Regions from separate parts of the Herbaspirillum sp. 1130 genome, predicted to be linked through region 2. Evidence: predicted binding sites of a transcription regulator. Region 2 holds the regulator's gene; the other holds the start of a gene.

What was found. The regulator sigma-54, encoded in region 2, starts transcription at its own class of promoters, with help from an activator protein. The targets are predictions, from matches to a motif close to TGGCANGNAANCTGCTTT.
Positions count from the first base shown of each region.
Region 1: a site for sigma-54 is predicted at 11,485-11,502, ahead of prpB (methylisocitrate lyase). Genes of this name have one in related genera too.

Region 1 is NZ_JAFICQ010000001.1:1,629,826-1,645,546, reverse strand. It holds gene JOD78_RS07235 (response regulator) at 1-513, shown strand, start outside; gene JOD78_RS07230 (rhodanese-like domain-containing protein) at 529-990, opposite strand; gene glnA (type I glutamate--ammonia ligase) at 1,491-2,906, shown strand; gene glnL (nitrogen regulation protein NR(II)) at 3,103-4,176, shown strand; gene ntrC (nitrogen regulation protein NR(I)) at 4,314-5,813, shown strand; gene JOD78_RS07210 (methyl-accepting chemotaxis protein) at 6,008-7,639, opposite strand; gene JOD78_RS07205 (MFS transporter) at 8,087-9,370, opposite strand; gene prpR (propionate catabolism operon regulatory protein PrpR) at 9,613-11,286, opposite strand; gene prpB (methylisocitrate lyase) at 11,605-12,495, shown strand; gene prpC (2-methylcitrate synthase) at 12,569-13,723, shown strand; gene JOD78_RS07185 (hypothetical protein) at 13,987-14,424, shown strand; gene JOD78_RS07180 (propionate--CoA ligase) at 14,745-15,721, shown strand, end outside.
Region 2 is NZ_JAFICQ010000008.1:100,543-116,263, reverse strand. It holds gene mdeB (alpha-ketoglutarate dehydrogenase) at 1-2,167, shown strand, start outside; gene JOD78_RS27345 (SDR family oxidoreductase) at 2,329-3,087, shown strand; gene JOD78_RS27340 (UbiX family flavin prenyltransferase) at 3,174-3,776, opposite strand; gene grxD (Grx4 family monothiol glutaredoxin) at 3,799-4,110, opposite strand; gene JOD78_RS27330 (hypothetical protein) at 4,272-4,418, shown strand; gene raiA (ribosome-associated translation inhibitor RaiA) at 4,481-4,843, opposite strand; gene JOD78_RS27320 (RNA polymerase factor sigma-54) at 4,996-6,486, opposite strand; gene lptB (LPS export ABC transporter ATP-binding protein) at 6,625-7,368, opposite strand; gene lptA (lipopolysaccharide transport periplasmic protein LptA) at 7,371-7,997, opposite strand; gene lptC (LPS export ABC transporter periplasmic protein LptC) at 8,049-8,657, opposite strand; gene JOD78_RS27300 (HAD family hydrolase) at 8,654-9,208, opposite strand; gene JOD78_RS27295 (KpsF/GutQ family sugar-phosphate isomerase) at 9,208-10,236, opposite strand; gene JOD78_RS27290 (hypothetical protein) at 10,233-10,559, opposite strand; gene JOD78_RS27285 (cation:proton antiporter) at 10,610-12,601, shown strand; gene JOD78_RS27280 (methyl-accepting chemotaxis protein) at 12,854-14,509, shown strand; gene JOD78_RS27275 (phytanoyl-CoA dioxygenase family protein) at 14,596-15,363, opposite strand; gene uvrA (excinuclease ABC subunit UvrA) at 15,527-15,721, opposite strand, start outside.

The sequences.
Region 1 (15,721 bases), on a different contig from region 2:
GGTCAGGAAGTCGCCCGCCAGGTGCGGCAGCTGGAACAGACGCAGCGCCAGCGTCCTTATACGCCGCTGATCGGCATTTCCGCCGAAACCGATGCCCTGCATGTGCAGCGCTGTCTGGACAGCGGCATGGACGGCATGCTTCCCAAGCCCTTGCAGACCCAGGCCATCCGGCGCCTGCTGGCCCTCTGGTGCGATCTCGACAATGAGGAGGATGGCCAGGCCATGACGCCTGAACAGGAATATGGACAGGATCTGGACCGGCTCTTCCTGCAAACCACCCGCAACGATCTGGCGGCGCTCGAACAGGCCAGCCTGCAGGGCGACAGAGGAAGGATGGTGCAGCTCGCACATCGCATGAAGGGAGCCGCCCTGACCATGGGCCGGCTGGAACTGGTGGCGCTGCTGGATTGCGTGGAAGAAGCGCTGCGCGCCGAGGCCGATGGCCAGGCCGCCATCAGCCTGCTGCTGCAGTCGCTGGCCAGTGCCCTGCAGGCGCGGAGCCTGCAGGCCTGATTCCGTCCGATTCGTTCAGGCACCCACCCACGGCAGGCCGGCCTTGCACCAGCCCTCGATGGTCTTGCGGTGGCCGTCGGCGTCCTTGTTGCCTTCAAAGCCTTCCAGGATATCGAAGCACTGCGTGTAGCCGTTTTCCGTGGCCAGCTTGGCGGCATGCTTGGAACGCACGCCCGAGCGGCACAGGAACAGCAGCACTTCACCGGGCCGGGCGACTTCCTGCAGTTGTTCGAGGAACTGCGGATTGGGCTTGCCCTCGGGGTAGAGATTCCATTGCACGGCCAGATGCTGTCCGGACGGGATCTGGACCACGCCGACCCAGTCACGCTCGGCGCGGGTGCGCACGTCGACCAGCTTGATGGCGGGATCGGACTGCAGCAGGGCCAGGGCTTCCTGCGGGGTCACGGCACCGGCATAGGGCAGTTGCCCGTCGGTCGCGCGTTGGATGGCAGTGCTGAGAATCGAATCGTTGCTCATGGGTAAAGCCTCTGAAGAAGAAAGAAGCGCGTACAAGGAAGCGCAGGAATGCCGGTGAAAGCCCCTGAAGCGCAACGAAGCCAGTGAAGGCAATGTGCACCCAGGGGAGATGATTTTAAACAATATAAACAGTTAGGCAATTTTCCCAAGCTGGTGCACGCATGGCAGTTCATCCGGGGGCTGCCCCAACACGGCGCATGCGCTATAGTGGTGCAATTCATATCCAAATCCACGAATATGCATTTTATTGGTGCGTTATTGGTAAATCGCACTAAAATAATGCATATCTGCAGTGCCTCTGCACCGCGCGCAGCGCCCCAACTGGCGCGTCCTCCCTAAAAACTTCCATTATTGGCGCACCCGAAAGGTTGGTGGCATGGAATCTGCTATCATCCGCGACTGAGTTCGGCGCAAGACCGTTGTATCAAATGCAAAGATCCAGTCGCAGAAAACGGCTCAACACCCCAATTTATACTACTTCCTCGTTTTAGGAGATTCGCATGGCAAGGACGGCCGCAGAGGTTTTGAAGATGGTGAAGGACAACGAAGTCAAGTTTGTCGACTTCCGTTTCGCTGACACCCGTGGCAAGGAACAGCACGTTTCCGTGCCTGTTTCGCATTTCGACATCGACAAGTTCGAATCCGGTCACGCCTTCGACGGTTCGTCGATCGCCGGCTGGAAGGGTATCGAAGCCTCCGACATGCTGCTGATCCCGGACCCGAACACCGCCAACATCGACCCGTTCATGGAAGAGACCACCCTCTTCATGCAATGTGACGTGATCGAGCCGTCCGACGGCAAGGGCTACGACCGCGATCCGCGCTCCATCGCCAAGCGCGCTGAAGCCTACCTGAAGTCCTCCGGCCTGGGCGACACCGCCTACTTCGGTCCGGAACCCGAATTCTTCATCTTCGACGGCGTCCGTTGGGGTGCTGACATGTCCGGTTCCTTCGTCAAGATCGACTCCGAAGAAGCTTCCTGGAGCACCGGCGCCAAGATCGAAGGCGGCAACTCCGGCCACCGTCCGACCGTCAAGGGCGGCTACTTCCCGGTTCCCCCGGTCGACAGCTTCCAGGACATGCGTTCGGAAATGTCCCTGATCCTGGAATCCCTGGGCATCCCCGTCGAAGTGCACCACCACGAAGTTGCTGGCGCTGGCCAGAACGAACTGGGCACCAAGTTCTCGACCCTGGTCGAGCGCGCTGACTGGACCCAGACCCTGAAGTACGTGATCTGGAACGTCGCCCACACCTACGGCAAGACCGCAACCTTCATGCCCAAGCCGCTGGTTGGCGACAACGGCTCCGGCATGCACGTGCACCAGTCGGTCTGGAAGGATGGCAAGAACCTGTTCGCTGGCGACGGCTATGCCGGCCTGTCCGAGTTCGCGCTGTACTACATCGGCGGCATCATCAAGCACGCCAAGGCCCTGAACGCGATCACCAACCCCGGCACCAACTCGTACAAGCGTCTGGTCCCCGGCTTCGAAGCTCCGGTCAAGCTGGCCTACTCGGCCCGCAACCGTTCCGCTTCGATCCGTATCCCGCACGTGGCGAACCCGAAGGGCCGCCGCATCGAGACCCGTTTCCCGGATCCCCTGGCCAACCCGTACCTGTGCTTCTCGGCCCTGCTGATGGCCGGTCTGGATGGCGTGCAGAACAAGATCCACCCGGGCGAAGCTGCCACCAAGGACCTGTACCACCTGCCGCCGGAAGAAGACAAGCTGATCCCGACCGTCTGTGCTTCGCTGGATGAAGCCCTGGAGCACCTGGACAAGGACCGCGAGTTCCTGACCCGTGGCGGCGTGTTCACCGACAGCATGATCGATGCCTACATCGAGCTGAAGATGCAGGAAGTCCAACGCTTCCGCATGACCACGCACCCGATCGAATTCGACATGTACTACTCGCTGTAATCGAATCCGCATCCGGAGAAAAAGGGGAAGCTTGCTTCCCCTTTTTTTATGCGCGGCGCACCGCCTGCTGCAGGGCAGTGCGCCCGAAAATTGCTAGTCAAAACAGATCCAGTACAACATCCGCCGCGGCAAGCCTTTGCAAGATGCAGCCAGACCGGCACGAGACGACATGACCCCAGGCATCAAGAATCCTCCCATGAAGACACCGCTCCCATCCCTCGATGGCCTCGACCTGCTGGCCTCGGCCGTGATCATCCTCGATGCCAATGGCGGCATCGTCTACGCCAATGCCGCCGCCGAGAACCTGCTGGAGAGCTCCTTCAAGGTGCTCTCGCAGCAGAAGCTCTCGGAGCTCTTCCTCAATGGCAAGGAGCTGACCGCGCTGTTCTACCAGGCCATCGAACACCAGTTCGCCGACAAGCGCCTGGACCTGGTGCTGGAGCGTGCCAACCGCGAGCCGCTGCAGGTCCACACCATCGTCACGCCCCTGGACAGCACCGACTGGCCGGTGCTGCTGGAGCTGCGCGAGAACGTCCAGCAACTCAAGCTGGACCGCGAAGAGCGCATGTTCGACCAGAGCCAGGCCAACAAGGAACTGATCCGCAACCTGGCCCACGAGATCAAGAATCCGCTGGGCGGTATCCGTGGCGCCGCCCAGCTGCTGGAGCTGGAGCTGCCCGAGCGCCACCTCAAGGAATTGCGCGAATACACCCAGGTCATCATCAAGGAAGCCGACCGCCTGCAGACCCTGGTGGATCGGCTGCTGGCCCCGCACCGCCACCCGCACATCGTGGGCGACGTCAACATCCACGAAGTCTGCGAACGCGTGCGCAGCCTGGTGATGGCCGAGTTCCCGCAGGGGCTGACCATCAAGCGCGACTATGACCTGTCGATCCCCGAATTCCGGGGCGACAAGGAGCAACTGATCCAGGCCGTCCTGAACATCGTCCACAACGCAGCGCAAGCGCTGGCCGACCGCATCCGTGCCGGTGATGGCGAGCTGATTCTGCGCACGCGCGTCTCGCGCCAGGTGACGCTATCCAAGGTCAGATACCGGCTGGCACTAGACTTGCATATCATCGATAACGGTCCGGGCATTCCTCCCGACATCCAGGAAAGAATCTTCTATCCGCTGGTGTCGGGTCGCGAGGGAGGCAGCGGACTGGGGCTGACCCTGGCGCAGACCTTCGTGCATCAGCACATGGGTGTCATCGAATGCGACAGCCGGCCCGGTTGTACCGATTTCAGAATACTTATACCGCTGCCGTGAGCATGGCCGCAGGCGGCGCGCCAAAGCCGAGTGGATGCAGAGCATCCGGTCCACCAAGGGGGCTGCGGACATGGCGTCAGAAGCGCCGTGGATCGCGGGAGCATTAACAGCATGACCAACGCAGGAAGAAGTTATTTATGAAGCCAATCTGGATTGTTGACGACGACGAATCGATACGCTGGGTGCTCGAAAAAGCCCTGGCCCGAGAAAATCTCGCCACGCAGAGTTTTTCCAGCGCACGCGATGCGATGGCAGCCCTGCAGAACGGCACGCCGCAAGTGCTGGTGTCCGACATCCGCATGCCCGGTGCCTCCGGCCTGGAACTGCTGCAGACCATCAAGGCCAAGCACCCCGGCATCCCGGTGATCATCATCACCGCCTTCTCGGACCTGGATTCGGCGGTCTCCGCCTTCCAGGGCGGCGCCTTCGAATACCTGGCCAAGCCCTTCGACGTCGACAAGGCGGTCGAACTGATTCGCCGCGCGCTCGACGAGAGCCTGCGCGAAACCGATATCGAACAGGGCGCGGCCCAGACCCCCGAAATCCTCGGGCAGGCCCCTGCGATGCAGGACGTGTTCCGCGCCATCGGCCGCCTGTCGCAATCCAACGTGACGGTGCTCATCACCGGCGAATCCGGTTCCGGCAAGGAGCTGGTGGCGCGTGCCCTGCACAAGCACAGCCCGCGCGCCAGCCAGCCGTTCGTGGCGCTCAACACGGCGGCGATTCCCAAGGACCTGCTGGAATCCGAACTGTTCGGCCATGAACGCGGTGCCTTCACCGGCGCGCAAGCGATGCGCCGTGGCCGTTTCGAACAGGCCGAGGGCGGCACGCTGTTCCTCGATGAAATCGGCGACATGCCGCTGGACCTGCAGACGCGCCTGTTGCGCGTGCTGTCCGACGGGCACTTCTATCGTGTCGGCGGCCATCAGTCGCTGAAGGCCAATGTACGCGTCATTGCGGCCACTCACCAGAACCTGGAGCAGCGTGTACGTGAAGGTTTGTTCCGGGAAGACTTGTACCACCGCCTGAACGTGATCCGCCTGCGCCTGCCCAGCCTGCGCGAACGCAGCGAAGACATTCCCATCCTGGCCCGCTACTTCCTGGCACAGAGCGCGCGCCAGCTGGGCGTGGAAGCCAAGCGCCTGTCGCCGCAGGCGATGCAGTTCCTGTCGCAGCTGGAATTCCCCGGCAACGTGCGCCAGCTGGAAAACCTGTGCAACTGGATCACCGTGATGGCCCCGGGCCAGACGGTCGAGATCAAGGACCTGCCGCAGGATCTGGTGGAAGAACGCGTCCATGCACCGCAACCGGCGCAGACCGTTTCCGCGCCCGCCTCGGCGGCTGCCGTGGCCGCTCCGGTGGCGTATGCCGATCCGGCGTCCGCCGCTGCACCGGCGGATGCAGCCGCTGGCAACTGGATCTCGCTGCTGGAAGTGGAGGCGGCGCAGATGCTGGCCTCCGAACAGCCCGAGGTGATGGACATCCTCGGTCGCCAGTTTGAAGCAGCGCTCATCAAGATCGCCCTGAAACATACCCACGGCCGCAAGAACGATGCTGCCGTGCGCCTGGGCATCGGCCGCAACACCATCACCCGCAAGATCCAAGAACTGGGGATCGGCGGCGCGGAAGACGACTGATCCGCAGCGCAACCGTCAAGCAGGGGAGGTCTGCCCGCGTGCCGCCGCGTGGGCAGCATCAGCAAGGGGAAGAGGCGGCGGCCACAAAAAAGGAAATGGCCTGGATCGCGAGATCCAGGCCATTTTTATTGATGCTGCTGATAAACGATTTATAAAATTTAAATCATTTAGTCAATTCAGCAAGAGGGGCGCGTTCACATGGCCAGGCGCGGCATGTGAGGCTGGCCATTGGTCGCCAGAGCGGGCATGAGCGGCGCAGCCTGCAGGAGCTGCGCGTCGATGCGGAACACCGACGCCGCCGCCGTCAATTGTTCGGCCTGTTGCATCATGGCCTGGGCGGCAGCAGCGGCCTGTTCCACCAGGGCGGCGTTTTGCTGCGTGACCTGGTCCATCTGCAAGATGGCTGCATTGATTTGCGTGATGCCGGCGCTTTGCTCTTCCGAAGCATGCGCGATGTCGCTGATGATGCGGGTGGTATCGACCGAGGCGCGCATGACTTCGGCGATGGTGCCGCCGGCCTTTTCCACCAGCGTCGTGCCGCTCTGGATGCGCCCCACAGAGCCTTCAATGAGTCCCTTGATTTCCTTGGCAGCACCGGCGCTGCGCTGGGCCAGCGCGCGCACTTCGGTGGCCACCACGGCGAAGCCGCGGCCGTTCTCGCCGGCGCGTGCCGCTTCCACGGCGGCATTGAGGGCCAGGATATTGGTCTGGAAGGCGATGCCTTCGATGACGCTGATGATGTCCGACATCTGGTGCGAGCTGACGGCGATCTCGCGCATGGTGCTGACCACTTGCGCGATTTCCGTTTCACCACGGCGGGCCACATCGGCACCGGCACTGGCAACGTGGCTGGCCTTGCGGGCGTGGTCGGTATTCTGCTGCACGGTGCTGGTCAGCTGTTCCATGCTGGAGGCGGTTTCCTCCAGCGAGGCGGCCTGTTCTTCGGTACGTTGCGAGAGATCGGTATTGCCCTGGGCGATTTCGCGTGCGGCCACGTGGATGGCACCGCTGGCCTGCTGGATCTGGCCGACCAGGCCGGCCAGCTGTTCGCGCATGGTCATGAGCGAATGCATCAGGCTGGCGCGGTCACCCTTGCGCAGTTGCAGTTGCGCGCTCAGGTTGCCGGCGGCGATCTGGCCCGACAGCCACATCGCTTCGGCCGGCTCGCCACCCAGCTGGCGCGTCAGGCGGCGGCTGATCAGCAGCGCGATCAGCAGGCCGATCAGCGCCGACGCCAGGGTCAGGCCGATGATCAGCATGCGGCTGCCGGCATAGGCTTCGCGCGCGCTGGTGGCGGCCTCGGCGACGCCCTTTTCGTTGACGGTGATGAGACGCTGGATCTGCACTTCCATCGCCGCGCGCAGCGGGAAGAGCTGGTCTTTCATGATGTCCACGGCCTGCTCCTGCTTGCCTTGCTCAAGGGCGGCCAGCATCTGCTGGCTCACGGCAAGGTACTTGGGCAGCAGGGCCTGCAGCTCGTCGTAGGCGGCTTGTTCCTCAGACGTATGGATGAGCGGACGATACTGGTCGGCGGCGCTGGTGTAGCGTCCCAGCGAGGCGGTCAGGCGCGTGCGGGCATCCTGCATGCGCTGCGCATCATTGGCGGTGAGCGCACGATACTGGGCCAGGTTGAAGGCGCGGATCTCGGCCTGCATGGTCTTGGCCGTGGCGACGCTGGGCATGAGGTTGGTCTGCACTTCGTTGAGCTGTGCGTCGACGGTATTGAGTCCGTACCAGGCCGCCGCACCGAGCACGGCCATGAACAGGATCAAAACGGAAAAACCCAACATAAGCTGGGTGGCAACTTTGGTCTGTCTGAAATTCACGATATGCCTCAGGGGGCTGGCCTGCCGCCACTGACGGCAGACGAAGGGTGGATGATGATTCCGACGCAGGCGCATGGCCTGCAAGGGTGAGCGGCAGTGCCGTCAGGATGAGCTCCGGGGGAAGCGCCATGAACTTTAATGGCAGTCTTGCCCAAATTCAAGATGAATTTGGCAGGATGACGCCAAACGGAAACACTCTTTCAATTATGCTTATCAATGCATAAATATGGATTGGCAACAAGTTGACCGAAGTGCCACCGCATCTCGATCAAAACTGACAAATTGCGTGGTGTGCACCCGTGACGAGTCCATCAAGAAAAATGGCCAGGATCGGGTGATCCTGGCCATTTGGCGGATGTGCCATGTACGGAGCGGAAGTCGCTGCAGCAGCGCCTGCCGATCCGCTGAAAAAGCAGTAAATGATTTATATCATTTATCTGTTGTCGGTCAGCGCAGGCGCAACACGAAGCGCGCGGCCAGCGTGGCGATCAGGCTCAGCACTGCGCCGAAGATGACGAAGTAGCTCACCGACAGCTTGTTGCCGGTGAAGTCGATCAGCCAGGTGATGATGAGGCCGGCGAAGCCGCCGAAGATGGTGACGGCGATGTTATACGCCAGCGACATGCCGGTGCCGCGCGTGGCCACCGGGAAGATGTCGGCCAGCAGGGCCGGCATGGAGGCGAAATACATGGTCATGAGCACGCCGATGACGGTCTGCAGCAACAGCAGTTGCAGGAAGCCCGGCGAGTTGGTCAGGAACACGAACATCGGATAGGTCAGCACGATGTACAGCGCGCTGCTGGTGATCATGAAGGGCGTGCGGCCGATCTTGTCGGACATCGCGCCCACCAGCGGCGAGCCGATGAACATGATCAGGCCGGCCACCGACATGGCGGCAAACGAGGACCAGGCCGGCAGGCCCAGCTGCTTGACCGCATAGGTCGGGATATACAGCGACAGGTACACCGAGACGGTCGCCATGATGACGCTGCCGGCACCGATCAAGAGGCGCATCTTCTGGTGGGCGAAGGTATCGCGCAGGGGCGCATCGGTCTTTTCGCTGGATTCCTTGAACTCGGGTGCTTCATCCAGATGGCGGCGGATGTAGATGCCGGCCGGTGCGATCAGCAAGCCGAAGATGAACGGCACGCGCCAGCCCCACGAGGCCAGTTGCTCGGGCGTGAGCATGTTGTTGAGCACGGCGCCGAAGATGGCCGCCAGCAGCAGGCTGATGCCCTGGCTGGCCACCTGCCAGCTGGAGAAGAAACCACGGCGATGCGGGGCATGTTCCACCAGGAAGGCGGTGGAGCTGCCGAACTCGCCACCGGCGGAGAAGCCCTGGATCATCTTGCCCAGTGCGATGCCGGCCGGCGCCAGCAGGCCGATGCTGGCGTAGCTGGGCATGAAGGCGATCATCGCCGTGCCGACCGTCATCAGCATGATGGACAGCATCAGCGCCGCCTTGCGGCCTGCGCGGTCGGAATAGGCACCCAGCACCACCGCGCCCAGCGGACGCATGAAGAAGGAGACGCCGAAGGTGGCGAAGGTCAGCAGCAGCGAGACGCTGTCGTCGCCGGTCGGGAAGAACTGCTTGGCGATGACCACGGCGAAAGCGCCATAGATGAGGATGTCGAACCATTCGAGCGCATTGCCGATGGAGGACGAGATGATCGCACGCCGCGCTTGCGGATGCGTGGTGCCGGCGCCAGGCGCCGCGGTGTTGCTGGTCATGGAGACTCCCTGATGGATACGTGGATGGAGGAGCAGCACGCCGTTCTGACCCTGGCGGAGCAGAAGGCTGCCTGGCTGTGTATGGATGGTTGTGGGCTCCCTGTGACGGCCGGGGCCGTTACAGCGGGCGAGGATAGGCGGCGCGATGCGGCACTGTCAAGGCGCAGTGCGGGGGATTATCAGGAGGCAGGACGCGCACCTGATTTTGCGAAATCATTTTCTCGTTTCCCGTGCCCGCAGCCTCATGATGGCTCCCTGTTCTGCGCTTCCGTTTCCTTGAGCTTGCGCCACAAGGTCGTGCGGCTGATCCCGAGATGGCGCGCAGCCGCGGCACGGTTGCCACGGAAGCGGCGCAGTGCAGCTTCAATGGCATCAGCGTCGGGGACGATGTCGGACGTGATCAGCTCATGGGGTGCCACCGTTTCCGCCGTGTTCGACAGCAGCGGCTGCGCCATCCCCGCCAGCTCCGGCGCCACCCGCTGGATCAGCGCGGGTGTCAGCGCCTGCAGCGGCTCTGCGGCCAGGAACAAGGCCAGCCGTTCCATCAGGTTGCGCAGCTCGCGCACATTGCCCGGCCAGTCATACGCGGCCAGCAGTGGCGCACAGCGCAGCAGCTCCGCGCCCAGGTTGGCGTGCGGCCGCGTATCCAGTGCCGCCAGCGCATGCTTGAGATGCCATTCAGCCAGTGCGGCAATATCCTCGCGGCGCGCCCGCAAGGGCGGCAACTGCAAACGCAGTACGCTGAGCCGGTAATACAGGTCTGCGCGAAAACGTCCTTCACGCACCCGCGCTTCCAGATCGCAGTGGGTGGCGCTGATGATGCGCACCTGGACCGCAATGGGCCGCGTGCCGCCCACGCGCACGACTTCGCGCTCTTCCAGCACGCGCAGCAATCGCGTCTGCAGCGGCAGCGGCATCTCGCCAATTTCATCGAGCAGCAGCGTGCCGCGATGGGCCGCTTCAAAGACACCGGCCCGTCCGCCACGGCGCGACCCGGTGAAAGCGCCTTCCTCATAACCGAACAGTTCGGATTCCAGCAGCGATTCGGCCAGTGCGCCGCAATTGATGGCCACGAAAGGGTGGGCTGCCTGGGTCTTGCCCTGCATGCGCGGATGAGCACGATGGATGGCTTGTGCCGCCAGTTCCTTGCCGGTGCCGGTCTCGCCCTGGATCAGTACATTGGCCGGCGAGCGCGCAAAGAGCGTGATCGACTGACGCACCGTTTCCATCACCTCCGAATCGCCTCGCAGATCCTTGAGGTGATGCCGTGCGCGCAGGCTGTCGGCCACCGGCAGGCTGGGGCCGCGCGTGCTTTCCAGTTGCGTCAGCCGCGCCAGTTCCAGCGCATCTTCAAAGGCCTGCCGCACCGTGGCCGAGGAGTAGAGGAAGATCCCCTGCATCCCCGCTTCCTCGGCCAGGTCGGTGATGAGCCCGGCCCCGACCACCGCCTGCACGCCGCCGGCTTTCAGTTCCTGCACTACGGCGCGCGCGTCTTCTTCGGTGGCATAGGTGCGCTGGGCAATGTCGAGTCCGAACATCTGCTGGAATTCGGTTAGGGCCGGCATCGCCTCCTGATAAGTGACCAGCCCGATGCGCGCGCTGATCTGGCGGGCACGGGCCAGTGCCTGCATCACGTCGAAGCCGCTGGCGCGCGCCACCACCACCGGCACTGGCAGGCGGCTTTTGAGATAGGCACCGTTGGAGCCGGCCGAGATCACCACGTCGCAGCGCTCGCTGGCCAGGCGCTCGCGGATGGCGCGCACGGCCTCGTCGAAGCCCAGATGTATGGGCTCGATATCGGCCACGCCGTCGAATTCCAGCGTGATGTCGCGGAAGAGTTCGGAGAGGCGCGACACGGACACGGTCCAGATCACGGGCTTGTCGGCCAGGCGGTCAGCGGGAGCAGGGCGTTTCATGGTGGGCGTTCGCGGCGTTTCTGTGAAACGTTAATGTAACACTGATGAAACGGCCAAGGTTGTGGAACATCAACCCGACAGAAGGCGGGTACGCCCGGAGAGCGCACCGGAAGGGAAGCCTGCCAGCCTTGTCCGGCGCTGGTTTCAGACGATATGAAGGTTTTTTCATGCCTTGCGCCATGCAATGCTGCACTGCGATGGCACGGCCGTTGCAATGGTGAACGCACATGTCGCAGGACGGGTGTGATGCAGCCCCGCCCGCCGCAGTCAGGCAATCCAGACTTTCCGTATTTCAACCTCATCGAGAAGGTGTTCACCATGGCTCTCCACTCCGCAGGCGCAGCGTTCCGCCAGGCCGTCCAGGAAGAATCCCCCTTGCAAGTCATCGGCGCGATCAACGCCAATCACGCCCTGCTGGCCAAGCGTGCCGGCTTCCGCGCGATCTACCTGTCCGGCGGCGGCGTGGCTGCGGGTTCGCTGGGCCTGCCTGACCTGGGCATCTCCAACCTGGATGACGTGCTCACCGACGTGCGCCGCATCACTGACGTGTGCGACCTGCCGCTGCTGGTGGACGTCGATACCGGATTCGGTGCCTCGGCCTTCAACGTGGCGCGCACCGTGAAGTCCATGATCAAGTTCGGCGCGGCCGCCATGCACATCGAAGACCAGGTCGGCGCCAAGCGCTGCGGCCATCGTCCCAACAAGGAAATCGTCACCAAACAGGAAATGGTGGACCGCATCAAGGCCGCCGTCGATGCCCGTACCGATGAGAACTTCGTCATCATGGCGCGCACCGATGCGCTGGCGGTCGAAGGGCTGGACGCCGCCATCGAGCGCGCCGTGGCCTGCGTCGAAGCCGGTGCCGACATGATCTTCCCGGAAGCCATCACCGACCTCGCCATGTACAAGCAGTTCGCCAATGCGGTGAAGGTGCCGATCCTGGCCAACATCACCGAATTCGGCTCGACGCCGCTGTTCACCGTCGACGAATTGAAGGAGGCCGATGTGGGCCTGGTGCTCTATCCGCTCTCGGCCTTCCGCGCCATGAACAAGGCCGCCGAAAACGTCTACCAGGCGATTCGCCGCGACGGCACCCAGAAGAACGTGGTCGATACCATGCAGACCCGCATGGAGCTCTATGACCGCATCGATTACCACAGCTACGAGCAGCGTCTGGATGCGCTGTTTGCCCAGCAGAAGAACAAGTAAAACATTACCGCAAGACCGAATACCCCCTTCCGATAATCAGTTTCGAGCCAATACAGACTACGAGGAGAACACGATGAGCGATCAGCAAGCCCCCGGTTTCAAGCCCAAGAAATCCGTTGCCCTCTCTGGCGTGACCGCCGGCAACACCGCCCTGTGTACCGTCGGCAAGACCGGCAATGACCTGCACTATCGCGGCTACGACATCCTGGACGTGGCCGACAGCTGCGAGTTCGAGGAAATCGCTCACCTGCTGGTGCACGGCAAGCTGCCCACCGCCGCCGAACTGCGCGCCTACAAGGCCAAGCTCAAGGCCCTGCGCGGTCTGCCGGCCAACGTCAAGGCGGCGCTGGAATGGCTGCCTGCGGCCTCGCATCCGATGGACGTGATGCGCACCGGCGTCTCGGCGCTGGGTTGCGTGCTGCCGGAGAAGGATGACCACAACACCCCCGGCGCGCGCGACATCGCCGACCGCCTGATGGCGTCGCTCGGTTCCATGCTGCTGTACTGGTATCACTACAGCCACAACGGCAACCGCATCGAAGTGGAGACCGATGACGATTCCATCGGCGCGCACTTCCTGCACCTGCTGCACGGCGAGAAGCCTTCCGACGCCTGGGAGAAGGCCATGCACACCTCGCTGATCCTGTACGCGGAACACGAATTCAACGCCTCCACCTTCACCGGCCGCGTCATCGCCGGCACCGGTTCGGACATGTATTCGGCCATCACCGGTGCCATCGGCGCACTGCGCGGCCCCAAGCACGGCGGCGCCAATGAAGTGGCCTTCGAGATCCAGAAGCGCTACGACAACCCCGACGAAGCCGAGGCCGACATCCGCCGCCGCGTCGAGAACAAGGAAGTGGTGATCGGTTTCGGCCACCCGGTCTACACCATCTCCGACCCGCGCAACAAGGTCATCAAGGAAGTGGCGCGCAAGCTCTCCAAGGAAGCTGGTTCGACCAAGATGTTCGACATCGCCGAACGCCTGGAAACGGTCATGTGGGACATCAAGAAGATGTTCCCCAACCTGGACTGGTTCTCGGCCGTGTCCTACCACATGATGGGCGTACCGACAGCGATGTTCACGCCGCTGTTCGTCATTGCCCGCACCTCGGGCTGGGCGGCGCACATCATCGAACAGCGCATCGACAACAAGATCATCCGCCCCTCGGCCAACTACGTGGGACCGGAAGACCTGAAGTTCGTGCCGATCAGCAAGCGCAAGTAAGACCAAGCAAGACGAAGTGCCCGCGCAGTTGAGTCATCAGCGGATGGCGCGGGCATGAGGGGCAAGAGAGGGAGAGGGAGCAGCAAGAAGAAGGAAGCGGCGGCCGGCGCGTGTCGGCCGCAGCATTCCCCGGGACAGTGGCAGTGCGCAGGCAGATTTGTAACAAGCGTTACATGTGGTCGAGTCAGATGCAATAACTTGCTAAGATGCGGTCGGATCTTTTTCACCCCCGCGTCCACCCCTGACTCTCCATGGATCATCCGATGATTGCTGCCATCGTTTCCCGCCGTCTTTCTGCATTGCCCCTGACTTCCTTCGCACTGGCCGGTGCTGTGGCTGTTGCCCTGTCCGCCTGTTCTTCCACGCCCGTGCCGGTCACCGAGACCAAGCCGGTGCTGCCGCAGCTGCTGCAGTCGCCCGCTGCCACACAGCCGAGCTGGGCCACGCAATTGAAGACCGGTGCCTTCAGCTGCGAGATGGGCAACAAGGTCGAAATCCGCATGGATGGCCGCGTGACCGATGGCGTCACGCTGGTGTGGAAGGGCAGCAGTTACATGATGAACCCGGTCAGCACCTCGACCGGTGCAGTGCGTCTGGAGAACAAGGGCGAAGGCCTGGTGTGGATCCAGATCCCGTCGAAGTCCATGCTGCTCAATTCCAAGGTCGGGCAGCAGCTGGCCAACGACTGCCGCACGCGCTGACAATGCAGCGCCGCGCCGTCGTGCAGGTCTGACGTCGGCGCGTTCTTTCCACCTCGCATTTCCTCCTCCCTTGTCATGCCGATGGCGTCTTGCTGTCGGCATCGCTCCTGCTTGATTTGAATCATCGAAGACCGCTGATGCAAGCGGCGGATTCAGCCCCTCGTAAGATTCAGGTGCAAGACTGGTTTCATCGTCGCATGAGGGCCACGCATGGCAAACAGGTTTTTGCCCATGCACCAGAGCCACGCGACCATCGGCCTGCAAGCCACGCTGCGCAAGGCCGACAGCGGTTTTCAATTCGAGAGACATGAGGAGACGTCATGCAATACGAGGATTTCTATCGCCGTTCCATCGAGCAGCCTGAAGCCTATTGGGCAGAAGAAGCGCAGCGCATTCATTGGGACAAACCGTTCACCCGCACGCTCGATTATTCCCGCGCACCGTTTGCGCGCTGGTTCATCGGCGGCACCACCAATCTTTGCCACAACGCGGTGGATCGCCATCTGGGCGAGCGGCCGCATCAGGCGGCGCTGATCGCCATCTCCACCGAGACCAACACCGAACGCGTCTACGACTTCGCCGAGCTGCATCGCGAAGTGCAGGCCATGGCCGCCACCATGCTGTCGCTGGGCGTGCGGCGCGGCGACCGCGTGCTGATCTACATGCCGATGATCGCCGAGGCGGTCTTCGCCATGCTGGCCTGCGCCCGCATCGGTGCGGTGCATTCGGTGGTGTTCGGCGGCTTTGCCTCCAACAGCCTGGCCTCGCGCATCGATGATGCGCAGCCGATCCTGATCGTCTCGGCTGATGCCGGTTCGCGTGGCGGCAAGGTGATTCCGTACAAGGGTTTGCTGGACGAAGCGATCAACCTGGCGCAGCACAAGCCGCAGAAGGTCTTGCTGGTGGATCGCGGTCTGGCGGAGATGGCGCGCACGGCGCAACGCGACGTCGATTACGCGCCCTTGCGTGAACAACACCTGGACCAGCCGGTGCCGGTGGCCTGGCTGGAATCGAATGAAACCAGCTACGTGCTCTATACCTCCGGTACCACCGGCAAGCCCAAGGGCGTGCAGCGCGACGTGGGCGGCTACGCGGTGGCGCTGGCCTCGTCCATGCAACACATCTTCTGCGGCAAGCCGGGCGAGACCTACTTCTGCACCTCCGATATTGGCTGGGTAGTGGGCCACTCCTACATCGTCTACGGGCCGCTCATTGCGGGCATGGCGACGGTGCTTTATGAAGGCTTGCCGATCCGGCCCGATGCGGGCATCTGGTGGAGCATCGTCGAGAAATACAA
Region 2 (15,721 bases):
CTACTATCGCCGCGAGATCGAGGCCAAGCGCGCGGGACGGCAGGGACTGTCGTCCTATCCGCATCCCTGGCTGATGCCGCATTTCTGGCAGTTCCCGACCGGCTCCATGGGCATCGGTCCCATCAATGCCATCTACCAGGCGCGCTTCCTGCGCTACATGGAGCATCGCGGCCTGCTGCAGGATCAGGGACGCAAGGTGTGGGGCGTGTTCGGCGATGGCGAGATGGATGAGCCCGAATCGCTGGCCGCACTCTCGCTGGCCTCGCGCGAGAAGCTGGACAATCTGATCTTCGTGGTCAACTGCAACCTGCAGCGGCTCGATGGTCCGGTGCGCGGCAATGGCCACATCGTCGATGAACTGGAAACGCTGTTTGCCGGTGCCGGCTGGAACGTCATCAAGCTGCTGTGGGGCTCGGACTGGGATGGCCTGTTTGCGCGTGACAAGGACGGCGAACTGGTCGATGCGCTGAACCGCACGGTGGATGGGCAATTGCAGACCTTCGCCGCCAATGATGGCGCGTTCAATCGCCAGCATTTCTTCGGCCAGACACCGGGCACGCGTGCCATTGGTGCCACCCTCACCGATGAGGAAATCAATCGCCTGCGCCGTGGCGGCCACGACATGAAGAAGATCTTCTCGGCCTATCAGGCAGCGGCCAGCCATCGCGGCCAGCCCACGGTGATCCTGGCGCAGACCAAGAAGGGGTACGGCATGGGCGCGGCGGGCGAGGGCAAGATGACCACGCACCAGCAGAAGAAGCTCGATGAAGAAAGCCTGCTGCAATTCCGTGACCGATTCAAACTGCCGCTGAGCGATGAGCAATGCCGTGAGCTGGCTTTCTACAAGCCGGCTGATGACAGCCCGGAGATGAAGCACCTGCATGCACGCCGTGCCGCACTGGGCGGCTACCTGCCGCGCCGCCATGCGGGCGATGCACGGCGCACCGTGCCGCCGCTGGAGGCGCACAGCAGGTTCGCGCTGGAAGCCGACGGCAAGGAAATGTCGTCCACCATGGCGCTGGTACGCCAGCTCGGCAACCTGTTGAAGGACAAGGACTTCGGCCAGTATGTGGTGCCCATCGTGGCCGATGAGGCGCGCACCTTCGGCATGGCCAACCTGTTCCGCCAGGTCGGCATCTATTCTTCGCAGGGGCAGTTGTATGAGCCGGAGGATATCGGTTCCATCCTCTACTATCGCGAGGCCAAGGATGGCCAGATTCTGGAAGAGGGCATCACCGAGGCGGGAGCGATTTCCTCGTGGACGGCAGCGGCCACCGCGTATTCGGTGCATGGCACGCCGATGCTGCCGTTCTACATCTACTACTCGATGTTCGGTTTCCAGCGCATCGGCGACCTGATCTGGGCGGCGGCGGACCAGCGTGCGCGCGGCTTCCTGATCGGTGCCACCTCCGGCCGCACGACCTTGGGCGGCGAAGGACTGCAGCACCAGGACGGCAACAGTCTGGTGACGGCCGCATCGATTCCCAACTGTGTGTCCTATGATCCGGCCTATGCCTATGAGCTGGCGGTGATCCTGGATGAGGGTATGCGGCGCATGATGGAACGCGGCGATGACGTCTTCTACTACATCACCGTCACCAACGAGAACGAGGCCCAGCCCAGTCTTCCGGACGGCGTGCAGGAGGGCATCCTGCGCGGCATGTACTGTCTCGGCCGCAAGCCCGGGGCGCCAGTGCGGCTGCTGGGTTCCGGCCCCATCCTCAAGGAAGCCGTGGCGGCGGCTGCGCTGCTGCAGCAGCACTGGCAGATCGAGGCCGAGGTGTGGAGCGTGACCAGCTATACCGAACTGGCGCGGGATGGCGTGGCGGCACAACGCGCACAGCGCTTGTCGGGCAGCGATGGCCAGCCCTATGTCACAGCGCAATTGCAGGGCAGTGTGGCGCCCGTGATTGCGGTCAGCGATTACATCCGTACCTTGCCCGAGAGCATTCGCGCCTTCGTGCCGGCACCCTATGTGACGCTGGGGACGGACGGGTTTGGCCGCAGTGATACGCGGGTGAATTTGCGGGACTTCTTCGAGATCGATGCGCGCTGGATTGCCTATACGGCCTTGTGTGAAGTATGGGGCGATGAACGTGCGCGGCTTGAAGAAGCAGCGCGTACATTGGGTATCGATACGAACAAGCCCTTGTCGTCCTCGGTATGAAGTGGAGCGATAGATGAACGGTGGCCAGCCGGATTGAAAATCTCTCATCTGGCCCGCCGCCGTGTTTGCTATAGTGAAACCGCCCGTGCATCACGGGCGGTTTTTTTATGGCTCCGTGATGCGCATCGTCCATGACCTACAGTGAGTGAGGAGTACACACGATGGCTGCACCCAAACGTATCGCGCTGGTGACCGGCGCAGGTTCCGGCATCGGCCGGCAGATCACCCTCGCGCTGCTGCGCGAAGGCTATGGCGTCGCCCTGGCCGGACGCCGCCAGGATGCGCTGGAAGAGACCGTCAAGCTGGCCGGCGAACATGGTGCCAACGCGCTGGTGGTGGCGGCCGACGTGACCGATCCGGCCTCGGTGAAGCAGCTCTTCGCCAGGACCCGCGAGCGTTTCGGACGGCTGGACCTGCTCTTCAACAATGCCGGCATCTTTGCGCCGCCGGTGTCGCTGGAAGAACTGAGCGTGGAGCAGTGGAAGGCGGCGGTGGACATCAACCTGACCGGCGTTTTCCTCTGCACGCAAGAAGCCTTCCGCATCATGAAGGATCAGTCGCCGCGCGGCGGGCGCATCATCAACAACGGCTCGATCTCGGCGCATGCACCGCGCCCGTTCTCGGCCTCCTATACCGCCACCAAGCACGCCATCACGGGGCTGACCAAGGCCACCTCGCTCGATGGCCGCGCCTATGACATCGCCTGCGGGCAGATCGATATCGGCAATGCGTCCACCGACATGACTACGCTCATGAAGAAGGGCACGCTGCAGGCTGATGGCTCGACCAAGGTCGAGCCGACCATGGATGCCGAACACGTGGCCCGTGCCATCCTCTACATGGACAGCCTGCCGCTGGAGGCCAATGTGCAGTTCATGACGGTGATGGCGACCAAGATGCCGTATATCGGGCGGGGGTGAGCCGGTTTATATTCGCCAGATGAAGAAATGGCCGCAGTGATGAGCTGCGGCCATTTTTTTGCACGAACGTAATAAAGGCTAGCGCATCACTCTGTGCCGCCCTTCATGCCCTGCCACTCCGGCGTCAACTGCATGGAAATCCCGAACATGTCCAGTACGCGTCCCAGCGTGTGGTCCACCATCTCTTCCATGGAAGCAGGGCGCTGGTAGAAGCCGGGCAGGGGCGGGAAGATCACGCCGCCCATTTCGGTGACGGATGTCATGTTGCGCAGATGGGCCAGATTGAACGGGGTCTCGCGCACCATCAGCACCAGCCGGCGGCGTTCTTTCAGGACCACATCCGCAGCGCGGGTGATGAGGTTGTCGGACAGTCCATGCGCTACGGCGGCCAGGGTCTTCATCGAACAGGGCGCCACCACCATGCCGGTGGAGGCGAACGAGCCGCTGGCGATGCAGGCGCCGACATCGCGCACGTTGTGCACCACATCGGCCAGCGCTTCCACATCCTTGCGCCGCATGTCCAGTTCCTGGTGCAGATTGAGCACGCCAGCTTCGGACACCATCAGGTGCGTTTCCACCTGGCCATGCTTGCGCAGATGCTCCAGCAGCCGCACGCCATAGATGGCACCGGTGGCACCGGTGATCGCAACGATCAGGCGCTGGCGCGGCTGGCTGGAAGAACTGCTCATGAGTCAGTCAGGCAAGTAAAACTCAGCCCTTGATCAGGGTCTGCAGTTCGCCGGACTCGTACATCTCGGTCATGATGTCGGAGCCGCCGACGAATTCGCCCTTCACGTACAGCTGGGGAATGGTCGGCCAGTTCGAGTATTCCTTGATGCCCTGGCGCACGTCCGGGCTTTCCAGCACGTTGACGGTGACGATGTTCTCGGCACCGCTGGCCTTCAGCAGCTGGATGGCCTTGCCGGAAAAGCCGCATTGGGGGAACTGTGCAGTGCCCTTCATGAACAGCACCACGGGGTTTTGGGTCACGGTTTCTTTGATCCAGGATTGGACGTCGCTCATGGCTGTGCCTTTAAAAATGGGATTGCCCGACATTATAGGGAAAAGCCGGCGGGCGCGTTGAAATCGCCTGCATGCGGGTGGCCTGTCTGAACGGGCAAAAAATTGCATCGAGGAAATTATTTATATCGTATGCAAATTCTTGTGTTGAAGATGAGGGTGCCGTGAAGACATTCAAGCCGTCCCTTGCCTCATCGTCAGCAGCGGCGGTGGAAAAGTTGCTTTACGCAATGATTTATATCTTTTCCACAGGCTTGGCCAGTTCGGCGGCCGGAAATGAAAAAGGGCGCTTGCGCGCCCCTTCCTCATGAAATCCGGCTGGCTTTCTCAGCAGCCTTGCGGCTGCGAGGCAGCTTGCCGAGGGTGTCCTGGCTTATGCCGCTCCGGCCACCGCATCCTCCGGCGTTTCGTCCGGCAGGCGCTTGGCCATGGAGTGATGCTCCTGCAACTTGTCCTTGTGCTTGATGACCTGGCGATCGAGCTTGTCGATCAGCGTGTCAATGGCAGCGTAGAGGTCGTGTGCGATGCTTTCCGCATGTAGATCCTTCCCCTTGATGTGGACGTTGATTTCCGCTTTTTGGCGCTTTTCCTTTTCTGTGAGTTTATCTACGCTCAGGATCACGCTGACGTCGATCACGTTGTCGAAATGGCGCTTGATACGCGAGAGCTTGCTTTGCACGTATTCCCGGATGGCGGGGGTCAGTTCGAGGTGGTGTCCACTGATGGTCAGATTCATACAAGACTCCTATCGTGAAGTCACTGGAGGTTCGTGCAATCGATCCTGCTGCAGCTGTACCACGGGCACGGTCTTCGTGTCGGATGGCGCGGGCATCAGTAGGATGCTTGCCTGAACACAGCAACGGTACTGCAGAAAAACTGAGGAAAAACTCAGAGGGACTTGCGGAGATTGACCGGCGGAATCTTCAACACTTCGCGGTATTTGGCGACTGTGCGTCGCGCGACCACCATGCCTTGTTCTGCCAGCATATCCGCAATCTTGCTATCGGATAATGGGGTCTGCGGGTTCTCGGCTCCTATCAACTGTTTGATCAGCGCCCGTATCGCGGTGGAGGAAGCTTCACCTCCGGTTTCAGTCGCGACATGGCTACCGAAGAAGTATTTCAACTCAAACATTCCATGCGGAGTGAGCATGTATTTCTGAGTCGTCACGCGAGAGATGGTGCTCTCGTGTAGACCCAGTGTATCAGCAATTTCACGCAGCACAAGGGGGCGCATGGCCACTGCCCCATGTGAAAAGAAGTTTCTTTGACGTTCCACAATAGCCTGCGCGACGCGCAAAATTGTATCGAAACGTTGCCGCATGTTCTTGATGAGCCACTTGGCTTCCTGCAACTGCGACGACAGCGAACCTTCTCCCTTGGCTTGCTTCAATGCACTGGCATACATCGCATTGACGCGCAGCTTGGGCATGACCTCATGGTTGAGCATGACCTGCCAGCCGTTCTTTGTCTGCTTGACAATCACGTCCGGCACCACATAGTCCGAGGCATCACGCGCGAATTCCGCACCCGGATGCGGACGGCACTGGCGGATCACGGCCTGCGCTTCACGCAGGTCTTCGTCATCGCAATCCAGTGCCTTCTTGATCTTGTTGAAATCGCGCTGGGCAAACAGCGGCAGGTAATCCTCCACGATCCTCAGCGCCAGCTTGCGCGTCACGAAGGGAATCTTGGGCAGGCGGCGGATCTGCAGGGCCAGGCATTCGCCGGCACTGCGCGCACCGACACCCGCCGGGTCCAGGCTCTGCAGCAGCTTGAGCGAAATCGACAGCTCTTCCATGTCGATGCCCAGCTCTTCGGGCAGGCGCGCGTGGATGTCTTCCAGCGGCTCTTCCAGATAGCCGCTCTCGTCCAGCGCATCGGTGAGCAGTTCCAGCAGCGCACGATCACGCAGGGTGCGTGCGGTCACGCGGATCTGTTCCAGCAGGTGTTCGCGCAGGGTCAGTTCGTGCGCTTCGAGTTGCGGGCGGGCATCATCATCGTCTGGCGACTTGCCGCTGCGCGCGACGTCGTCGAAGCTCCAGTCGGCATCCCCCGTGACACCGGCTTCCGGCGCGTTGTCCTGGTAGTCGAAGCTGGAATCGCCATCGCTGGCGGCCGGGGCCGCTTCGCCGCTGCCTTCGTGACTGGTTTCGGCAACGCCGCTGGAGGGCGAACTGGAGACCGCGCCATCGGCCAGCAGACGTACCGAATTGTCGAGCGCGTCGTCGAGGCGTTCCAGCAGGGGATTATCGGAGAGGATCTGTTCCAGTTCCTGGTGCAGTTCCAGCGTCGACAGTTGCAACAGTCTGATCGACTGCTGCAGTTGCGGCGTCAATGCGAGGTGCTGCGAGGTACGTAACTGGAGCGACTGTTTCATCTGTCTTTCTGAAAGCGGCGTGGCCCGCTGGTTGCTCTGCCGGTCGTTGCGTATTGCGTATTGCGTATTGCTTGTTGCGTATTACGTGATGTGCACTCTGTATTTCTTCAAGCGTATCGGGCAAGCCGACTGCACCGCTTACATGCGGAAATGCTCGCCCAGATACACGCGGCGCACCGACTCGTTGGCGATGATCTCTTCCGGATTGCCGCTGGCCAGCACCGTGCCCTGGTTGATGATGTAGGCGCGATCACAGATGCCCAGCGTTTCGCGCACGTTGTGGTCGGTGATCAGCACGCCGATGCCGCGTTCCTTCAGGAAGCGCACGATGCGCTGGATCTCGATCACGGCAATCGGGTCGATACCGGCGAACGGTTCATCCAGCAGCACGAAGCGCGGATCGGTGGCCAGTGCGCGGGCGATCTCGACGCGCCGGCGTTCACCGCCCGAGAGCGACAGCGCCTGGCTTTCGCGCAGCTTCTCGATCTGCAGTTCGTGCAGCAGGTTGTTGAGGCGGCCTTCGATTTCATCGCGCGAGAGCGGCTTGCCCTCTTCCTGGCGCAGTTCCAGCACGGCGCGGATATTGTCTTCCACCGTCAGCTTGCGGAATACCGACGCTTCCTGCGGCAGGTAGGACAAGCCCATGGTGGCACGCTTGTGGATCGGCATGCGCGAAATGGACGCGCCATCGAGGTCGATCTCGCCACCATCGGAGGGCACCAGCCCCACGATCATGTAGAACGAAGTGGTCTTGCCGGCACCATTCGGGCCGAGCAGGCCGACCACCTCGCCGCTGCGCAATTCCATCGAGACATCGCGCACCACCTGGCGCGCGCCATAACTTTTCTTCAGGCCGCGAACGACCAGCGAGCTGGCTATCATTGTCACTGGTCCTTTCCGCTGTCGCGACGCGTTGCAGGCTGCGCAGCGTTGTTCTTGCCCGCGGGCTGGGCCGGCGCGGTGCTGCCTGCCGGCGGCGGATTCTTGGGCTGGATCACCGCAGTGATGCGGCCTGCGCCCGGCTTGCTCTCGCCGGTGGCGGTGTTGTTCACGGAATAGAATTCGGCGCGGCTGTCATAGGAGATGAATTCGCCGTTGACTTCATCGGTGATGCGATCGCCGTCCATGCGCTGGATGTGCGCGCGCTGGAACAGCTTGGAGATTTCGGTCTGCTCCGAATACTCGATGCGCTCGGCCTGGCCTTCGATCCACAGGTTGGGACCGCCGTCACGCTTCTGGCGGAAGTTGGCCAGCGCGCCCGGGGCCGCATACAGCACCGCATTTTCATAACCGTACTGGTCGGTCGTCAATACCACGCGGCCGGCCTTGATGATCAGCGTGCCGCGGGTCATGACCACGTTGCCGGTAAAGGTCTTCACCTGGCGCACGTCATCGTAGACCATCTGGTCTGCCTCGATGTTGGTCGGCTTGGTGGAGTCCGCCTTCTCGGCGTTGGCCACGCCGCACACGGCAGCCAGCATCAGCATCGGCAGTAAGAATGAGCGTTTCATTGGGTTCCTGTCTGATCGGTTCTTGGCGTTTTTATCCCGGAGTCATCCGGCTTAGCGTTTCTTCGGAGTGGGCTCGTAATAGCCGCGGACATTGCCGAACAGCTGCACCACCTGGGTCGCATTGTTGGCCACCATGCCCACGCCGTTCAGGCGCGTGGTGCCCATGGTCATGGCCACCGGCTTGTCGGTCTTGACGATTTCATCGTCAGGCAACAGCAGCAGGTATTCCGACACCAGGTGCATCTGCTCGCGGCCCTTGTAGGGCGCGCGGATGGCGTTGGCGTTGCCGTACATGTGGATCTGCGTCTGGTCGTCGGTGACGCGCGCGGTATCCGAGTAAAGCTCCATCGGTGCCTGGTTCTGGTCCAGGTTGTGCACCACCGGCTTGGTGATCTCGAAGGAGTCATCCGTGGGGTAGTGCACCATCTTCGTTCCCGCAACGTCATAGCGCGGCAGACCGGTCGGGCCCATGCGCACGTAGTTGAAGTTTTCCAGGTAGTAGTCGGGTTTGCCACGCGGACGCTGCGCCGGTTGCTGGTCACCCGCGGCCCGCATGGCCTGCATCACCCAGAAGCTGCCCAGGGCACCGGCGATCAGGATCACCAGAATCACCGCCAGGCGGATGCGCTCGGCGTTGCGTTCTCCGCTGCGCCCGCTCATGCCAGGTACGGCGCGAGGGCCGCCTCGTAGTTGCCTTGTGCTGCCAGCACCAGGTCGCAGATCTCGCGCACGGCACCATGGCCGCCGCTGGCCTGGGTCACGTAGTCGCTGCGCGACTTCACCTCGCGATGGCCGTTGGCCACGCAGGCCTTGAATCCGACGCGGGTCAGTACCGGCAGGTCGATGATGTCGTCGCCCAGGTAGCCGCAATCCTGCGGCGTCAACTGCACCTGCTGCAGCAGCTGTTCGAAGGCCTGGCGCTTGTCGTGGATGCCCTGGAATACATGGGCGATGCCGAGATCGCGCGCACGGCGCAGCACATAGGGCGACTGGCGCGCGGTGATGATGGCGGCAGCGGTGCCGTATTGCTGCATCATCTTGATGCCGTGGCCATCGAGCGCGTTGAAGCGCTTGAAGGCCTCGCCGTCCTCGCCGTAGAACAGGCCGCCATCGGTGAGCACGCCATCCACGTCGAAGATCATCAGGCGGATCGTTGCCGCCTTGGCGAGCGCGGCAGCGGGCAGGGTGCTGGCGAAGGCTGGCGCGTTCATCAGATCACCTTGGCGCGAGTGAGATCGTGGATGTGCAGCGCGCCCGTGAGCACGCCGGCCGCATCGGTAACCAGCAGCTGGTTGATGCGGAATTGTTCCATCAATTGCACGGCATCCACGGCCAGCTGGTCCTGGTTGACGGTCTGCGGATTGGCATGCATGACGTCGGCGATGTAAAACTTGGAAAAGTCCTGGCCACGCTCCAGCAAGCGGCGCAGGTCGCCGTCGGTGAAGACGCCGACCGGGCGGAACTGCTCATCCACCACGGCGGTCATGGCCATGCCCTTGCGGGTGATTTCCATCAGCGCTGCCGACAGCGACACGTCCGGGCGCACGGCGGGAATCGCCTCGCCGCTGCGCATCACGTCGCGCACGTGGGTCAGCAGGCGGCGGCCCAGTGCACCACCGGGATGGGAGCGCGCAAAATCTTCCTCGACGAAGCCGCGCGCATCCAGCAGCGACACCGCCAGCGCGTCGCCCATGGCCAGCGTGGCCGTGGTGCTGGCGGTCGGGGCCAGGTTGAGGGTACAGGCTTCCTGCGCCACGCCCACGTTGAGGTGGACGGCGGACAGCTTGGCCAGAGTGGACTGGTCATTGCCGGTCATGGCGATGATCACCGCACCCATGCGCTTGACGATGGGCACGATGGCCAGCAGCTCGGCCGTTTCACCGGAATTGGAAATGGCAATGAAGACATCGCGCGCCGTCACCATGCCCAGGTCGCCGTGCGCGGCTTCGGCCGGATGCATGAACAGCGAGGGGGTGCCGGTAGAGGCCAGGGTGGCGGCGATCTTGCGGCCGACATGGCCGGACTTGCCGATCCCCGAGACCACCGCACGTCCCTCGCATTGCAGCAAGGTCTGCACGGCAAGTGCCAGGGGGTCGGCGCTGTCGTCGCGCAGGCGGTCTTTCAGGGCCAGGATGGCATCGGCTTCGATCTGCAGGGTCTGGCGTGCCAGTGCGATGGCACGGCGGGCAGCCCCGGCCGAAAAAGATGCAGGCGTGGTTTTGTCATCGGTTACACTCATAACCGAAGTATAAACGAATTAGCAAAGCAAAAAACTTGCCAGATGTAAGGGAATGCTGCCGGATTTGACGTGATATGCAGCGTTGCATCGCGCCGCAGCACCGCTGCCACGGGGGATTTCCGGCCATCGCCGGGATGGGGCATGGCATCGCAGCAGGCGCGGAGGGCTTCCGGTCGCGGTGAATTACTCTGCTGTTGTGGAGCCACACGTATGAATTTCAAGGCGATTTCGCGCCTCGCCGCCCAAGGCTTTCCTTCATATTGCACACTGGTCAGGTGAACTGCCTTTTGCTGGTGCGTTGCCAATTTTACAAATTCATTCATATCGAACCCCGCCGCAGCCCGGCGGCTTTTGACAAGAAACCCCAACAGCAATGTTTTCCGGACTGGAACTGACCCTTTTCCTTCTGGCTGCCGCAGTCCTTGGCGTGGTCGCCTTCCGCATGATGCAGTTGCCGCCGATGCTGGGCTACCTGGTGGTGGGCATCATCATCGGCCCACACGGCCTGGCTTTTGCCGAGGACAATGAAACCACCCATGCGCTGGCCGAGTTCGGCGTGGTGTTCCTGATGTTTTCCATCGGTCTGGAGTTTTCGCTCTCCAAGCTCTCGGCCATGCGCCATATTGTCTTCGGCCTGGGCGTGGCACAGGTGGCGGCGACCATTGCCACCACCATGCTGGTGGCCTGGGGCGCGGCCATGGTGCTGCCGCAGTTCGCCAACGTCAGCTGGCAGGCGGCCTTTGCGCTGGGCGGGGCGCTGACCATGTCGTCCACGGCGATCGTTTCCAAGCTGCTTACCGAGCGGCTGGAGCTGGAGACCGAACACGGCCGCCGCATCCTCGGCGTGCTGCTGTTCCAGGATCTGGCGCTGGTGCCGCTGCTGATCGTCGTGCCGGCGCTGGCCAACAATTCCGGCAACATCATGGTCACGCTGGGCTGGGCGGTGGGCAAGGCGCTGGTGGTGCTGGCGCTGCTGCTGTTCTTCGGCAGCAAGCTCATGCGCGGCTGGTTCCGCATCGTGGTCAAGCGGCGCTCGCAGGAACTGTTCATGCTGAACCTGCTGCTGATCACCCTGGGCGCGGCCTGGATCACCGAGAAGGCCGGCCTCTCGCTGGCGCTGGGGGCCTTCATCGCCGGCATGCTGATTTCCGAGACCGAGTTCAAGCATCAGGTGGAAGAAGACATCAAATCCTTCCGCGATGTGCTGCTGGGCCTGTTCTTCATCACCATCGGCATGCTGCTCAATGTGCGCACGCTGGTGGATCACTGGTTCCTGGTGTTGCTGCTGCTGACCGGGCCGGTCCTGCTCAAGTTTGCCCTCATCGCCGGACTGGCGCGCCTGTTCGGCTCCACCACCGGTGTGGCGCTGCGCGTGGGCCTGGGCTTGGCGCAGGCCGGCGAGTTCGGCTTCGTGCTGCTGAGCCAGGCCGGCGGCCTCAAGCTGGTCGATCCCATGCTGATCCAGGTGATCCTGGCCGCGATGGTGCTGTCGATGCTGGCCACGCCCTTCATCCTGGCCCAGTCCGACGCCATCGTCATGAAGCTGTCGGCCAATGAATGGATGCTGCAATCGCTGGCCCTGACGCAACTGGCGACCCGCACCATGGGTGTGCAGAAGCACGTGATCATCGCCGGCTTCGGCCGCAGCGGCCAGAGCCTGGCGCGCCTGCTGGAAGAGGAGGGGATCGCCTACCACGCCCTGGAGATGGATCCGGAACTGGTGCAGGACGCCCGCAATGGGGGCGCCAATGTTTCCTACGGCGATGCCGCCCGGCGCGAGAGCCTGGTGGCCGCCGGCATCCACCGCGCGGCGGCGCTGGTGGTGACCTATGCCAGCACACCCTCGGCATTGAAAGTCTTGCATCACGCCCACGAGCTGGAACCGGAGCTGCCGGTGATCGTGCGCAGCCACGATGATGCCGACCTGGAAAAGCTGCTGGCCGCCGGTGCCACCGAAGTCGTGCCGGAAGCGCTGGAAGGCAGCCTCATGCTGGCCTCGCATGCGCTGGTGATGCTGGGCGTGCCGCTGCGCCGCGTGGTGCACCGCGTGCAGGATGCGCGCGATGAACGTTACGCTTCTCTGCGCGGTTATTTCCACGGCATGTCCGATGCCGAAGCCGATGGCGTGGGCATGAACGTGCGTCTGCAATCGGTCACCCTCATCGGCGGTGCCAGCGCCATCGGCCACACCTTGGCCGACATCGACCTGCCGGCCCAATGTGGTGCCGAAGTCGCCATGCTGCGACGCGGCAAGCAACGGCTGGAAGCGCCGCAAGACACCGAACTGATGGCCGGCGACATCGTGGTGCTGCGCGGCAGTTCCGAAGCCATCCTGCGCGCCGAAAAACGCCTGCTCAGCAAATAGCCGGAGAGCGCCGCTGGCAGCCGATGCGCAGCGGCTCGCGCCGCACACTTCAGCACATCTGCTCATCATTCCAGCCTGCCAAAAATAAATGTTCACTTCCCACATCCCGGACCTGTTCCCCTGGTACGGGAAATGCTAGTGTTTCCGGGTGGCAGCGACGCGGCCTTATCGGCGCGCGCTGGACGCATCAGGACTACGGGTCCACACAATGAATCCGTTGTAGAGAAAACAAAAGTGAAGTCCGGGAGGAACATGTTCAGCAAATTAACCATCAGGGCACGCCTGATTTTCGTCATCGGCTTTCTGGCGCTGATGCTGGTCGGCTCAGGCGTATTGGGCCTGGTCGGATTGCGTTCGACCAATGCGCAGATGCGCTCGCTCTATGAAGACCGCCTGGTCGCCTTCTCCCAGCTGGAGCGCATGTCGGCGGCGCTGGATGCGGCGCGCAATGGCATCTCCACCTCCATCGTCGGCGACTCCGGCGACATCGATGCCAACATGGACCGGATCGAGAAGGCCATCAAGGCCAACGACGCCATCGTCAAGCAATACCAGGACACCCAGCTCACCAGCGATGAACGCGTGCTGCTGGACAAGCTCATTCCCCAGCGCCAGAAGTTCGTCACCGATGGCATCAAGCCGGCGGCCGAAGCCTTGCGCAATCGCGACTTCCAAGGTGCGATCGAACTGTATGGCGGCGTCATGCTCAAGCTCTACGCCGATGCACATACCACGCTGGCGCAACTGATGGACCTGCAGCGTACGGTCGGGCGCGAGCTGCACGAACAGGCGCAGCAGCGTTACCAGACCCTGCTGGTGGTGATGGGCGTGGCCATGGCAGCGGGTTTGTTCGTGGCGCTGCTGATGGGCGTGCTGCTGGTGCGGGCGATTTCGCGTCCGCTGCAGCGTGCGGTCACCGTGGCCCAGGCCGTGGCTGCCGGAGACCTCACCCAGCAGATCGACGTCCACAGCCAGGATGAAACCGGCCAGCTGATGCAGGCGCTGCGGCAGATGAATGACAACCTTCAGGGCATCGTCGGCCAGGTGCGCCTGAGCACGGATACCATTGCCACCGCTTCCAGCGAAATCGCGCATGGCAACCTCGATCTCTCCTCGCGCACCGAGCAGCAAGCCGGGGCGCTCGAAGAAACGGCGTCCGCCATGGAACAGCTGACCTCCACCGTGCGCCACAATGCCGACAGTGCGCAGCAAGCCAAGGAACTGGCGCACTCCGCTTCCGAAGTGGCGGTGCGCGGGGGCGAGGTGGTGCGCCAGGTGGTCGATACCATGAGTTCCATCAATCAGTCTTCCAGCAAGATCGTCGACATCATCAGCGTGATCGATGGCATCGCCTTCCAGACCAACATCCTTGCCCTGAACGCCGCAGTGGAAGCGGCGCGCGCGGGTGAGCAGGGACGCGGCTTCGCCGTGGTGGCGTCGGAAGTGCGTTCACTGGCACAGCGTTCTGCGGCCGCAGCCAAGGAGATCAAGGTCCTGATCGATGATTCGGTCACGCGGGTGGGGACCGGCAGTGCCCTGGTGGCACAAGCCGGACAGACCATCGACGAAGTGGTCAGGAGCGTGCAGCGCGTGAGCGAAGTGGTGACCGACATCAGTGCAGCCGGGCAGGAGCAGAGCCAGGGCATCGAGGAGGTCAACAACGCCATCACGCAGATGGATGAAACCACGCAGCAGAACGCCGCGTTGGTGGAACAGGCCGCAGCCGCCGCACAGTCCATGCAGGAACAGGCGGCGCGCCTGTCGGAAGCGGTCAGCGTGTTCCGGCTCGGCGGTACTGCCGTCGCCGGCGTACCGGCAGCTCAAGCGGTGGCCGCGCGCGCAACTGTTACGGTGGCTGTACCGGCATCAGCGGCCCTGCCCGGCAAGGGTGGCTTGCTGCTTCACTGACACCGCAAGTCACCGCGTCTTTCCGTACCGGTACGGTCGCTTCGACCTTGCCGGTACAGTGATCCGCCCCCAGCCAGTACAGTCGTTCAAGTGTCCAGGGCCACATCCTCGGACGCAGCCGAACGGGTACCGGGCAGGGGCGGATTGCTTTTGCCGTGATAGGCGAACACGGCCGAACACTTGACCTGTTCACTGTCGTTGCGGCCGGCGGCATGGAACAGGCCGCTGTGGAACAGCACCACGTCGCCCGGCGCCAGTGACAGCGCAATGCCCTGCGCAAACAGGGCCTGGTTGGCGGCCACGTCGGGGCGCAGGAAATCCAGTTCATCCATCTGTTCCGGCTGCAGCTTGAGCTTGTGCGAGCCGGGGATGAATTTGAGCGCACCGTTCTCCGGCGTTTCCGCACCCAGCGCCAGCCACACCGAAATCAATTCATTGCGCGGGAAGGACCAGTAGCGGATGTCGCGGTGCCAGCCGGTGGCGGTGCCGAAGGCCGGGTGCTTGGTCATGATGCAGTTGTGATGCGCCAGCGTGAGGCAGACCGGTTCCTCGAACAACTGATGCAGCATGGCGACCAGTTGCGGATCGGCGGCCCATTCGCGGTACACCGGATCGCGCTGCCAGGCCGCCCGCAGACGCCGCGCGGTGCGGCCGCCTTCGGCCTCCAGCGAGGCGGGAGCGCCTTCGTAGCCGACTTCGGCTTCGTATTCCAGCGGTGCGACCGCACGTTGCAGGTGATCTTGGGTGACGGCGAGCAGGCGTTCGCGCAGGGCGTCAGGGACCATGCCCTTGAGCAGGAGATAGCCCTGTTCGCGGAAGAAGGCGACCTGGGCGGGTGACAGCGGGTTCGACATGATGGACTTTCGGGGTTGCACGGCAGCCCGTCCATGGCGGACGGGCGAGCCTTCATTGTGCGCCGGATGGCGGCCAGGTGCATGACTGTATGCCATGGCCGGCGCAGCGCAAGATACAGATGGGCAGCAATTCTGTATCGTTTGCGCGTGCGCAAGTCCGGACTTATTTTTCTTGCTTCGACTTCTTCTTCAGCAGCGGACCCAGGTACTTGCCGGTGACGCTGGCCGGATTCTTCGCCACGTCCTCCGGCGTACCGGCCGCCACGATGCGGCCACCGCCGGCACCGCCTTCGGGACCGAGATCGATGATCCAGTCGGCGGTCTTGATGACGTCCAGGTTGTGTTCGATGATGGTCAC